4 regions of the Streptomyces sp. NPDC091387 genome follow, and region 1 is predicted to be linked to each of the others. Evidence: riboswitches for the same ligand, from Rfam matches in the RefSeq annotation. Region 1 holds a riboswitch; each other region holds the start of a gene.
The links. Region 1 has a riboswitch for cobalamin ahead of ACIQM0_RS37570 (CbtB-domain containing protein). Riboswitches for the same ligand answer to the same signal wherever they lie in the genome.
Positions count from the first base shown of each region.

Region 2: another riboswitch for cobalamin. It lies ahead of ACIQM0_RS05690 (ribonucleoside-diphosphate reductase subunit alpha); the one in region 1 lies ahead of ACIQM0_RS37570 (CbtB-domain containing protein).
Region 3: another riboswitch for cobalamin. It lies ahead of ACIQM0_RS09090 (cobalamin biosynthesis protein); the one in region 1 lies ahead of ACIQM0_RS37570 (CbtB-domain containing protein).
Region 4: another riboswitch for cobalamin. It lies ahead of ACIQM0_RS20510 (ABC transporter substrate-binding protein); the one in region 1 lies ahead of ACIQM0_RS37570 (CbtB-domain containing protein).

Region 1 covers NZ_JBIVTZ010000032.1:354-3,159, forward strand. Annotated here, with positions in the region: gene ACIQM0_RS37565 (histidine phosphatase family protein) at 143-721, opposite strand; adenosylcobalamin (AdoCbl) riboswitch at 859-952, shown strand; gene ACIQM0_RS37570 (CbtB-domain containing protein) at 998-1,213, shown strand; gene ACIQM0_RS37575 (CbtA family protein) at 1,243-2,013, shown strand; gene ACIQM0_RS37580 (GNAT family N-acetyltransferase) at 2,113-2,619, opposite strand; gene ACIQM0_RS37585 (tetratricopeptide repeat protein) at 2,733-2,806, opposite strand, start outside.
Region 2 covers NZ_JBIVTZ010000002.1:307,861-310,666, forward strand. Annotated here, with positions in the region: gene ACIQM0_RS05690 (ribonucleoside-diphosphate reductase subunit alpha) at 1-1,192, opposite strand, end outside; cobalamin riboswitch at 1,334-1,471, opposite strand; gene ACIQM0_RS05695 (GNAT family N-acetyltransferase) at 1,513-2,025, opposite strand; gene mctP (monocarboxylate uptake permease MctP) at 2,147-2,806, opposite strand, start outside.
Region 3 covers NZ_JBIVTZ010000003.1:487,029-489,834, reverse strand. Annotated here, with positions in the region: gene ACIQM0_RS09100 (anion permease) at 1-670, shown strand, start outside; gene ACIQM0_RS09095 (hypothetical protein) at 683-916, shown strand; cobalamin riboswitch at 1,087-1,220, shown strand; gene ACIQM0_RS09090 (cobalamin biosynthesis protein) at 1,365-2,378, shown strand; gene ACIQM0_RS09085 (cobyric acid synthase) at 2,375-2,806, shown strand, end outside.
Region 4 covers NZ_JBIVTZ010000009.1:260,813-263,618, reverse strand. Annotated here, with positions in the region: gene ACIQM0_RS20520 (acyl carrier protein) at 1-121, shown strand, start outside; gene ACIQM0_RS20515 (beta-ketoacyl-[acyl-carrier-protein] synthase family protein) at 118-1,341, shown strand; cobalamin riboswitch at 1,431-1,619, shown strand; gene ACIQM0_RS20510 (ABC transporter substrate-binding protein) at 1,655-2,722, shown strand; gene ACIQM0_RS20505 (FecCD family ABC transporter permease) at 2,719-2,806, shown strand, end outside.

The sequences.
Region 1 (2,806 bases):
AGTGGGGGCATGGCGGCCACGTGGGGGAGAGTTGGGGCCTTAGTTCACTACGTGATTTAAGAAGTGAACCAAGAGCGTGTCAAGGCTCCGTACAGGCCACAGTTCTTGCACGCACCGAATCCGCGCTGCTCCGGTACGTTCATCAGCTGGCCGGCTCCGGTGCGAGCGGCCTGCCGCAGCGCAGGTTCCACCGCCCCGACCTGCCGCTGAGCTCCGTGACCGTCAGCGGGACCACGTCGAGGCGCCAGAAGGCCTGCGGCGGGAGATCCAGTGCACGGACTGCCGCGGCGCGGATCACGGCAGGCTCGGCCACCCCCAGCACCCGGCCGCCGTCACTGCCGTCGGGGGAGTCGAGTGCGTCGAGCCACGCGCCCACTCGGGCGCACAGCTCCAGCAGCGACTCGCCCCCGTGCGGAGCGGCTGACGGATCCGCCAGCCAGGCCGCCACCCCCTCCGGCTCCCGCGCACTCACCTCGGAGAGCCGTGCGCCGGACCAGCGGCCCATCTCCCAGTCCCGGAGCGCGTGTTCGACGCCGGCCCGGAGGCCGAGCGCGTCCGCGGTGCCGGCGCAGCGCAGTGACGGACCCCGCAGACACCGGTCCGCGGCCGGCACCGCGTCCGCGGCTGCTCCGGCCTGCCGGAGCCCGGAGTCGTCAAGCGGTGCGTCACCGGCGAACCGGGCCTCGCGCAGCGCGGCGTTCATCGCCGGTGAGATCAACATCACCCGTACCGTCACTACCGCTCTCAACTCCCTGAACTGTGGCCACTTGGCCAAGCACACCATGACATCCGGGCCCTCGGTGCCGCGGACGGCACCATGGCGGCGCCCACGTCCAGGCGGTATGGTCGCGACGACATGACGAGGGTGTGACGGAAGTCCGGTGAGAATCCGGCACGGTCGCGCCACTGTGAACCCGTACCTGTGCGGGAAGTCAGACCCAGCACCTTCGTCTCAGGCACCACGATCGGGACGCGTGTTCCCTCAGGAGGTTCTGCCATGGCACAGACTGCTGCCCCCGCCACCGGCGCACCCGCCATCACCCCCATCTCGCTCAAGGCCATCGCCCCGTGGGCGGTCTTCTTCGGCATCGTCATGCTGATCCTGCTGTACTTCGTCGGCGCCGAACAGGGCGCCACCTCCGTCATCTCGGGTGCGGGCGTGCACGAGTGGGTCCACGACGGCCGTCACCTGCTCGGTTTCCCCTGCCACTGACCCACCGGGCTGATCCAGGGGAATCCCTCATGAACTCCATATCTGTCAGAGCCATCCTGGTCCGCGGCATGCTCGCGGGCCTCATCGCGGGCGCGCTCGCGATGATCGTCGCCTACTGCCTCGGCGAGTCCCGCGTGGACGCGGCCATCGCCCTCGAGGAGGCGCACAGCCACGAGCACGGCGGCGAGGAACTCGTCAGCCGCACCCTGCAGTCCACCGCGGGCCTCGCCACCGGTGTACTCGTCTTCGGGGTGGCCATCGGCGGCATCGCCGCACTCGTCTTCTGCTACGCGCTCGGCCGGATGGGCCGGTTCGGCCCGCGGGCCACGGCGGCGCTGATCGCGGCAGCGGCCCTGCTGACCGTGTACGTCGTGCCGTTCCTGAAGTACCCGGCCAATCCGCCGGCCGTCGGCAACCCCGACACCATCGGCAAACGCACCGGGCTGTTCTTCCTGATGGTCGCCCTCAGCGTGTTGCTGGCCGTCGCCGCGGTCATCCTCGGCAGGCGGCTGGCCCCCCGCCTGGGTGCCTGGAACGCGACGATCGCCGCAGCGGCCGGCTATGTGCTGCTGATCGGTCTCGCGTACGCCTTCCTGCCCGCGTTCAACGAGGTGGGAAGGGACTTCCCGGCCACCCTGCTGTGGCAGTTCAGGCTGGCCACGCTCGCGGTTCAGTTCACGCTCTGGACCACCTTCGGGCTGGTCTTCGGCTACCTCACCGAACGGCTGCTCGTGCCAAGGGCCGAGGCGGCCGAGGCCGGAAGCGGAACGGCGAAGCGAGCCGTCACCGCCGCAGGCTGACCGACGCGAACGCGCGGCCACGGACACGCGGTCCGGGCCGGAGCACGGCGGAACCCGCAGGGCGAATCCCTGCGGGTTCCGCCGTGCTCCGGCCCCGGCTCACTCCTGGGCGGGCCCGTTCCAGTCCACCCGGTAGTGCTTCAGTTGGGAGTCCTGCTTCACGAGGCGCATGCCCGCGGCGGTCATGACGCGCTGGGACGCGATGTTGTCGAGGTCGGAGTCCCCGTGCACGCAGGCGACGCCCCGGGCACGGGCGAACCGCAGCAGCGCGCGGAGCGCCTCGGAGGCGTACCCCATACCCCGGACCGACGGCACGAGTCCATAACCGATCACGACGTGCCCGTCCTCGTCGGGTACTCCGTGGAACCCCAGCCCTCCGATCACCGGCCCGTCCTCGCCGAGCCGTATCTCGTACGAGCCGAACGGGCTCGGATCCCCGGTGTCCGCACAGGTGTTGAGCAAGCGCGTGGCCGCCGCCCGCTCGCCGGGCGAGGGGTACCCGGCCGCCCAGCGGACGCCGTCCGGCGGCCGGCCCGCCACCACGTGCTCGGCGTCAAAGATGCTCATCGGACGGAGCAGGAGGCGCGGGGTGCTGAGGACGGTCATGGTTCAGGTGACTATCACGCGGTACAGGCGGGCCGCATCCGGATATCCTCCGGCCGAGGCCCGCCCGTACCGAACGTTTCGCATGTCTCCGGTGATCCCCGGGGGACCTGCGGCTACTCGCCGCCGGCCGGGGTGAAGTCCCCGGACAGTGCGGCGGCCACCCGCAGGTGCGTGGCCGCCTCCGTCG
Region 2 (2,806 bases), on a different contig from region 1:
CACGGGCCGGCATCGTCTTGCGGGCCAGTCCCTTGGCCTCGGCCGCCCGGTACGCGGCGTCGAACGCGTCGCCCCACAGGTCGACCAGTTCGGGCACGTCGGCCGGGGAGAACAGCGACCAGGTGCCGTCCGTGTCGACCCGGCGCATGAACTCGTCCGGGATCCAGTGCGCCAGGTTGAGGTTGTGCGTGCGCCGCTGGTCCTCACCCGTGTTGTCGCGCAGCTCCAGGAACTCCTCGATGTCCGCGTGCCAGGTCTCCAGGTAGACCGCGGCGGCGCCCTTGCGCCGGCCGCCCTGGTTCACCGCGGCGACGGAGGCGTCGAGCGTCTTGAGGAACGGGACGATGCCGTTGGAGTGCCCGTTGGTGCCCCGGATCAGTGAACCGCGGGCACGGATACGGGAGTAGGAGAGGCCGATGCCGCCCGCGTGCTTGGACAGCCGCGCCACCTGGTGGTAGCGGTCGTAGATCGAGTCCAGCTCGTCCAGCGGCGAGTCCAGCAGGTAGCAGGAGGACATCTGCGGGTGCCGGGTGCCGGAGTTGAAGAGCGTGGGGGAGGAGGGCAGGTAGTCCAGCCGGCTCATCAGCCGGTAGAGCGCGGCGACCTCGCCCAGGGCGCGCTCGGAGTTGTCCTCGGCGAGCCCGGCGGCGACGCGCAGCATGAAGTGCTGCGGGGTCTCGACGACCTGGCGGGTCAGCGGGTGGCGCAGCAGGTAGCGGCTGTGCAGGGTACGCAGCCCGAAGTAGCCGAAGCGGTCGTCGGCGCCGTCGGCGAGGGCCTGTTCCACCAGTGCGTCGAGGGCGGCCGCGTGGAGCGTCACGAACTCGGCGGTGCGGTCCGCGATCAGGCCCTCGCGGTGCCCGACGGCGACCGACGCGGAGAAGGACGTCGCGCCCTGCCCGGCCGCCTCGTCCGCGATGGAGCGGGTGAGGAGGCGGGCGGCGAGCCGGGAGTAGGCGGGGTCCTCGGAGATCAGGCCCGCGGCGGCCTCGGTGGCCAGCGAGCGCAGCTCGGCCTCGTCCGACCGGGCGTTGCGGCCGCGCAGTGCGGCGCCCGCGACGCGTCCGGGGTCGGTGTCGGGCAGATCCGCGGTGAGGGCGGTGAGGGTTCGCAGCAACGCGGTTCCCGGTCCGTCGCTCGTGGTTCCCGTTGATTCGGCCGCTGAAACCGGATCGGCTGGCGCGATGGTCACGTGGTGCTCTCCCTCGCTCGGCTCTGGGCCGGCGGAGGAACGGGGGCAGCCGGGCGGAGCCGGGCCCTGGGCGGGGCAGCACTCCGTGCGGCGTCCACCGGCCCATCCACGAGGCCCGGACGTCTGGGCGTCCGGTTCGGTCGAGCCGGACGCGCTGTCGGCAGGTCCTCGGACTCGGGGGTGCACAAAAGCACACCGAATACACCGTTGCGGGACAGTTCCGGATTCGCACCGGATTTCCCTGCGGCGACAGCGAGCACGAGCATACATGTGGGGGCCGCCGGTTGAGGCAGCCCCCACATGTTGTGTCGCGTGACCGATCAGGAGTCCGCCGGGAACTCCAGGCGGTACGTCAGCAGCGAGAGCCCCTCGATCGGATACCAGTCCCTTTCCGGGGTCCGGACGAAGCCGAGGCGCCCGTAGATCCTATGGGCCCCGTGCATGGCCGGCTGCGTCGACAGGACGATCCCGGTGACCCCCGCGGTGGCCCGTGCCCGGTCGGTGCAGGCCCGGACGAGCGCCTCGCCCGCCCCGGCCCCGCGGGCCTCGCGGGAGACCGCGAGCATCCGGAACTCGGCCTCGTCCGGCGCCGCGATATCGGCCCAGCGGTTGCCCGGCGGCGCGTAGGTGACCCCGCCGAGCACCCGTCCCCGTGCGTCCGCCGCGACGAGCACGTCGGCCTCCGCGGCCCGCCGGGCGACGTCCCGCAGCTGCACCAGATAGGGATCGTCGGCGCCGAAGTCCAGCAGCCCGTCCCCGAGATAGGCCTCTGCGGTGATCTCGCCGAGGACCGTGTGCTCGGCGGGCGCGACCGGCCTGATGGTGATGTCCATGCCCGGAAGTCTGCCGCACTCCGCGCGCCCGTTCGAGGGAGTTCCCGGGCCCCGGCGCCCGGCACGCGAACGGGCCGCCGCACCCCGGTGCGGGGGGTGCGGCGGCCCGTGGCGCGGCGGGTCAGTGACCGCCCGGCGCCCCGGCCGTGGCCGGCGGGAGCTCGGTCTTCACGCCCGGGTCGCCCGCGTCCGCGGTGTAGTCGTCGGGCGAGGTCTCGTCGACCCCGGCAGGCGCCTTCACGGCGTTCAGGACGAAGGTGAGGACGACGGTGACCACGAGGTTCAGCACGAACGCCGTCAGGCCGATGTAGCCGATCTCGCCGATGCCGGGGATCTCCTTGGAGGAACCGCCGAAGTGCGCCTGGGTGGGGCTGGCGACTCCGTAGGCGGCGGCGGTCCCGTAGATCATGCCGACCGCCCAGCCCGCGAGGAGGGCCCAGCGGTGGAACCACCGGGTGAACAGGCCGCCGACCAGGGCCGGCATCGTCTGGAGGATCCAGATCCCGCCGAGCAGCTGGAAGTTGATCGCGACCGTCTTGTCCATGGTGAGGACGAAGGCGAGCGCGCCGACCTTCACCAGCAGCGACACCAGCTTGGAGACCCTGGTCTCCTGCGCGGGGGTCGCGTCGGGCTTCAGGAAGTCCTTGTAGATGTTCCGGGTGAACAGGTTCGCCGCCGCGATCGACATGATCGCCGCGGGGACCAGTGCGCCGATGCCGATGGCGGCGAACGCCACCCCCGCGAACCAGTCGGGGAACATGTCCTCGAAGAGCTGCGGGAT
Region 3 (2,806 bases), on a different contig from region 1:
CATCACGCTCGCCCTGGTCACCGGCGGGGTGCTCTCCCCCGGTTCGAACCCGCCGGTCTGGGTCATCGTCAGCGCCGGTCTGGCCATCGCGCTCGGCACCTACCTGGGCGGCTGGCGCATCATCCGCACCATGGGCAGCGGCCTCACCGAGCTCAGGCCGCCCCAGGGCTTCGCCGCCCAGACCAGTGCGGCGACGGTCATCCTGGCCTCCTCGCACCTCGGCTTCTCCCTCTCCACCACCCAGTCCTGCTCCGGCGCCGTGATGGGCGCGGGCCTCGGCCGCCGGGGCGGTGTGGTCCGCTGGTCCACCGCCACCCGGATGTTCGTCGCCTGGGGTCTGACCCTGCCGGCCGCCGGTCTGGTCGGCGCGGGGGCGGAGTTCCTCACCCAGCAGGGCACCTGGGGCGTCGTGCTCGTCGCCGTGCTGCTGGTCGCGGGCTCCGGAGCGATCTGGGTCCTGTCGCGCCGCAAGCCGGTCGGCCAGGACGACGTCGCACCCGGCGGCCGGAACGGCACTGCCGGGGACGCCGAACCCGCGGGCGTCGTCACCGCCGCCATAGCGGCCGTCAGCCCGCCGCCCACCGCGGCCCAGGCGCAGCAGGACCTCAAGACCACCATCCCGGCCCCGGCCGGACCCGTAGCCGACCCGGCGCGACCCGCCACGGTGTAAGGACACATCCCCATGAACATCGACTGGGCAGCCCTCGGCACCGTCTTCGGTGTCTCTCTCGTCGCCACCGTCGCCCTGGTGGGCCTCTTCACGCTGGGCATCGTCGGCCTCTCCAGGCAGCCGGAACCGGCCGCGCAGGGCGGGCAGGCCGGCGGGTCCCTGATGCTGGCCCGCGCGGGCGCGTACGTCTGCTTCGGGCTGTGCGCGGCGGCCGTGGCCTACGGGATCTACATGATCGTCGCCTGACGGCCGGAGGGCCCCGCGGGGCCCTTCCCGCTCCTGCTCATCGGGCCGGACGCACCTCGTGTGCGTCCGGCCCGATGTGGGTCTCAGCACACTGCACCGTCGCAGGTCAACGGCAGGTTGACTGACGTTCGCGGAGCGTGGTGGACTGCCGGAGCCATTACGGCGACAGCAGAGGAAGCCGGTGCGAATCCGGCGCGGTCCCGCCACTGTCACCGGGGAGCAGTCCCCCACCACCGGAAGTCACGGTCCACGCCACGTGGACTGGAAGACCGGGGGAACTGCGGATCCGGGAGCCAGGAGACTCTCGTCGCCGGTCACGTCGAACCAGGGCGCGGACCCTGAGTGAGGACATATCGCCATGCCCGGCCGCCGTGCGTCCGTATCTGCGCCGCCCCTTCCACCCGTTGCCCGCACGAAGGTCCTTCGAGGCGTGACGGCCGGCTGAACCGTGCGTGCCGATCGCATCTTCGCGTACGGCGCCACGGCCGGTCTGATCGGCGATCTGCTGCTCGGTGATCCCCGCCGGGGACACCCGGTCGCCGCCTTCGGGCGGGCCGCGGCAGACGTCGAACGCCGTCTGTGGCGCGACCACCGCGGGTGGGGCGCACTGCACACCCTGGTCTGCGCCGGAGGCGCCGCGGGGGGTGCCGCGCTGGCCGCCCGCGCGCTGCGCCGCCGTCCCGCCGCGTCCGTGGCCCTGACCGCCGCCGCCACCTGGTCCGTCGTCGGCGGTACGTCGCTGGGGCGCGAGGCCCGGTCCATCGGGGACGCCCTGGCCGCCGGGGACCTCGCCCTGGCCCGTGAGCGGCTGCCCCACCTGTGCGGCCGCGACCCGCAGTCCCTGGACGGACCGCAGATCGCCCGCGCCGTGGTGGAGTCCGTCGCCGAGAACACCTCGGACGCCGTGGTCGGCGCCCTGGTCTGGGGTGCGCTGGGCGGGGTCCCCGGACTCGTCGGCTTCCGGGCCGCCAACACCCTCGACGCCATGGTCGGCCACAGGTCGCCCCGCTACCTGCGCTACGGCTGGGCCTCGGCCCGCCTCGACGACCTCGCGGGCTGGCCGGGCGCCCGGCTGACGGCGCTGCTCGCCGTGGCCGCGGGCGGACGGCCCCGGGGGGCGCTGCGGGCCTGGCGGGCGGATGCGGCCAAGCACCCGAGCCCCAACGCGGGCCCCGTGGAGGCCTCCTTCGCGGGCGCCCTCGGCGTCCGCCTGGGCGGCACCCTCGCCTACGGCGGCCGGGTCGAGCACCGCCCCGTGCTCAACGGGGAGACGGGCCGGGCCGTGGAGACCGAGGACATCGAACGCGCCGTACGGCTGTCGCGCCGGATCGGTGCGCTGGCCCTCGGCGTGAGCGTGGCGGCCCGCCTGGGCGCGGCCGCGGCCGCACGACGGATCGCCTCGACGCACGGCTCGGGGCCGCACGCCCCGGGTACGCGCACCTCAGGACGGAGACCGACATGAGCGGCGGGCTGCTGGTCGCCGGGACCACCTCGGACGCGGGCAAGAGCGTCGTCACGGCGGGCATCTGCCGCTGGCTGGTGCGCCGGGGCGTGAAGGTCGCGCCGTTCAAGGCGCAGAACATGTCCCTGAACTCCTTCGTCACCCGCGAGGGCGCCGAGATCGGCCGCGCCCAGGCCATGCAGGCCCAGGCGGCCCGGGTGGAGCCGACGGCGCTGATGAACCCGGTGCTGCTCAAGCCCGGCAGCGACCGCTCCAGCCAGGTCGTCCTGATGGGGCGCGCGGTCGGCGAGATGAGCGCCCGCGGCTACCACGGCGGCAGGCAGGAAGCGCTGCTGTCCACCGTCGTGGACTGCCTGGAGCAGCTTCGGAGCACGTATGACGCGGTGATCTGCGAGGGGGCGGGCAGTCCGGCCGAGATCAATCTGCGG
Region 4 (2,806 bases), on a different contig from region 1:
GGAGGCCCTCGGCGTCGAGCTGGACCCGAACACCCTGCACAGGGACACCAGCCTCGCCGGGCTCACGGAGTTCCTCCGGGCGTCGGCCGGGGGCGAGGCCCCGGTGGGCGCCGCCCGATGAAGACGCCGGCCATCGCCGTCACCGGCCTGGGAATGATCACCCCGGTCGGTAACGACACCGAGTCCACCTGGGACGGCGTGTGCGCCGGGGTCAGCCCGGCCCGCACCGTCCCCGCACTCGCAGGGTGCGCGATCGACTTCGCCTGCACGGTCGACGGCATCGACCTGGACGCCGCGATCGGTCGCCGTACGGCCTTCCGCATGGGCAGGTACGCCAAATTCGCCGTACTCGCCGCGCGGGAGGCGGTCGCCGACTCGGGGCTCGACCCGGGCGGCTGGGACGGCAGCCGGGTCGCGGTCGTCGTCGGCACCAGCAGCGGCGGCTCCGCCGGTCTCACCGATCAGGCGCTGGTGCTGGAGCGGCGCGGGCCCGAGGCGACCTCGCCCTCCGGGATCCTGCTCACCATCCCGAACATGCCGGCCGCCGAGATCGCGATCGAGATGGGCGCCACGGGCCCGAGCCTGGCGCCCTGCACCGCCTGTTCGTCCGGGATCACCGCACTGTCCGTGGCCCGGGACCTGCTCGTCACCGGGCAGTGCGATCTGGCCATCGCGGGGGCCACCGAATCGACCCTCTTCCCGATCGCCATGACCGGATTCGCCAGATCCGGCGCGGCCGCCCACGCGGACGGGGACCTGTCCCGGCTCAGCCGGCCCTTCGCGGCCGACCGGGCCGGGCTCGTCATGGGGGAGGGCGCCGCCGTCATGGTGCTGGAGCGCGCGGCCGACGCCGAGGCCCGGGGCGCCGAGCCGCGCGCGCTGCTCGCGGGCACCGGCGCCACCACCGACGCCCACCACCCCACCAGCCCGCACCCCGACGGCCGGGTCGCCCAGGCCGCCGTCGAGGCCGCGCTGCGCGACGCTGGCTGGCAGGCCGCGGATGTCGAGCACATCAACGCCCACGGCACGGCCACACCGCGCAACGACGCGGCCGAGGCCGCCCTCATCGGCCGGGTCTTCCCGCACCGGCCGCCGGTCACCGCGCCCAAGGGCGTACTGGGCCACTGCATGGGCGCGGCCGGAGCGATCGAGGCGGGACTGACGATCCTCACCCTCCAGCGCGGAATCATCCCGCCGGTCGCCAACCTGGACGCGCCCGCGCCCGGGTTCGACATCGACTGCGTCACCAAGCAGCCGCTGGTGCTGCCGGTCCGGCGCGCCGTCAGCCACTCGTTCGGATTCGGTGGACACAACGCCGTGGTCGCGCTCCTGCGGCCCTAGCGACCGGGCCGGTGGAGGGGGCCGGTGGAGCGGGCCGGGACCCCGCCCGTTCTGTCGGCCGCACCGCCGCTGAGCTGCGTGGAAGCCCGTGGTAGCGTGCCTGGGCCAGTCGAACTCCACGTAGGGGTCAGGGAATCCGGTGCGAATCCGGAACTGACGCGCAGCGGTGAGGGGGACGGGCGGGGCCAACGGCCACTGGGAGACCCATGGGTTCCCGGGAAGGCGTCCCGACCGTACGAACCCGAGTCCGAAGACCTGCTGGCACCCGCGGTCCGGCACCGGGTCGCGGAACTCCGTACACCGGGCCCCGCGCATGGGCCCAGAGACGCCGAGGTACTCCGTGCCGCCCATAGCCGGCCACGCCCGCTCCGCCGCCCTGCTCACGGCCGGAATCGTCCTGCTGACCGCCTGCGGCGGTGGGGGTGACAGCTCCGCAGCCAAGCCCACCGGGGGCGAGGGCTATCCGGTGACCCTGAAGAACTGCGGGCGCACCGTCACCGTGGACGCCGCCCCGCGCCGGGCCGTCCCGGTCGACCAGGGGTCCACCGAGATCCTCCTCTCGCTCGGCCTCGCCGACCGGCTGGCCGCCACCGCCACCTGGACCGACCCGGTGATGAAGGGGCTGGAGAAGGCCAACGCCGGCGTCCCGAGGATCTCCGAGAACCGCCCCTCGTCGGAGAAGGTCCTGGACCAGGAGCCCGACTTCGTCAGCGCCTCCTTCGAGTCGACGCTCGCCAAGGGCGGCGTCGCTCCCCGGGAACAGTTCGAGAAGCTGGGCGTCCCCACCTACGTCTCGCCCGCCGACTGCACCGCCAAGGACAACAGCAAGGACGGCGACGGAGTCCGGACCGGAGCGCTGACCATGGACAGCGTCTACGGCGAAGTACGCGAGCTGGCGAAGGTGTTCGGGGTTCCGGAGCGGGGCGAGAAGCTCGTGGCGCAGCTGCGTGCCCGGGTACGGAAGGCCACCGACGGCATCGACGCCTCCGGCGCCACCCTGATGTACTGGTTCGCCAACGCCGAGTCCCCGTACCTGGCGGGCTGTTGCGGGGCGCCCGGCGTCATCACGCGCGAGCTCGGCGCGAAGAACGTCTTCGACGACACCCATGAGGAATGGCCGCAGATCAACTGGGAGACGGTCGCCGACCGCAACCCGGACGTGCTGGTCATCGGCGATCTGACCCGCAAGTCGGAGACCGCGGAGAGCGCCTCGCGGAAGATCGCGTTCCTGGAGTCCAACCCCGCCACGAAGAACATGGACGCCGTACGGCACAAGCGCTACGTGCTGCTCAGCGGCCAGGCCATGAACCCGTCGATCCGTACGGTCGAGGGCGTGGAGCGCGTCGCCGCCGGGCTGCGTACCTTCGGGCTCACGGGGTGACGGACACCGAACGGGCCGCGCAGGCGGGGGAGCGCGCACTCCCCGCTGCCGGTGAGCGCGGACGTCCCGGCACCAGGGGAACCA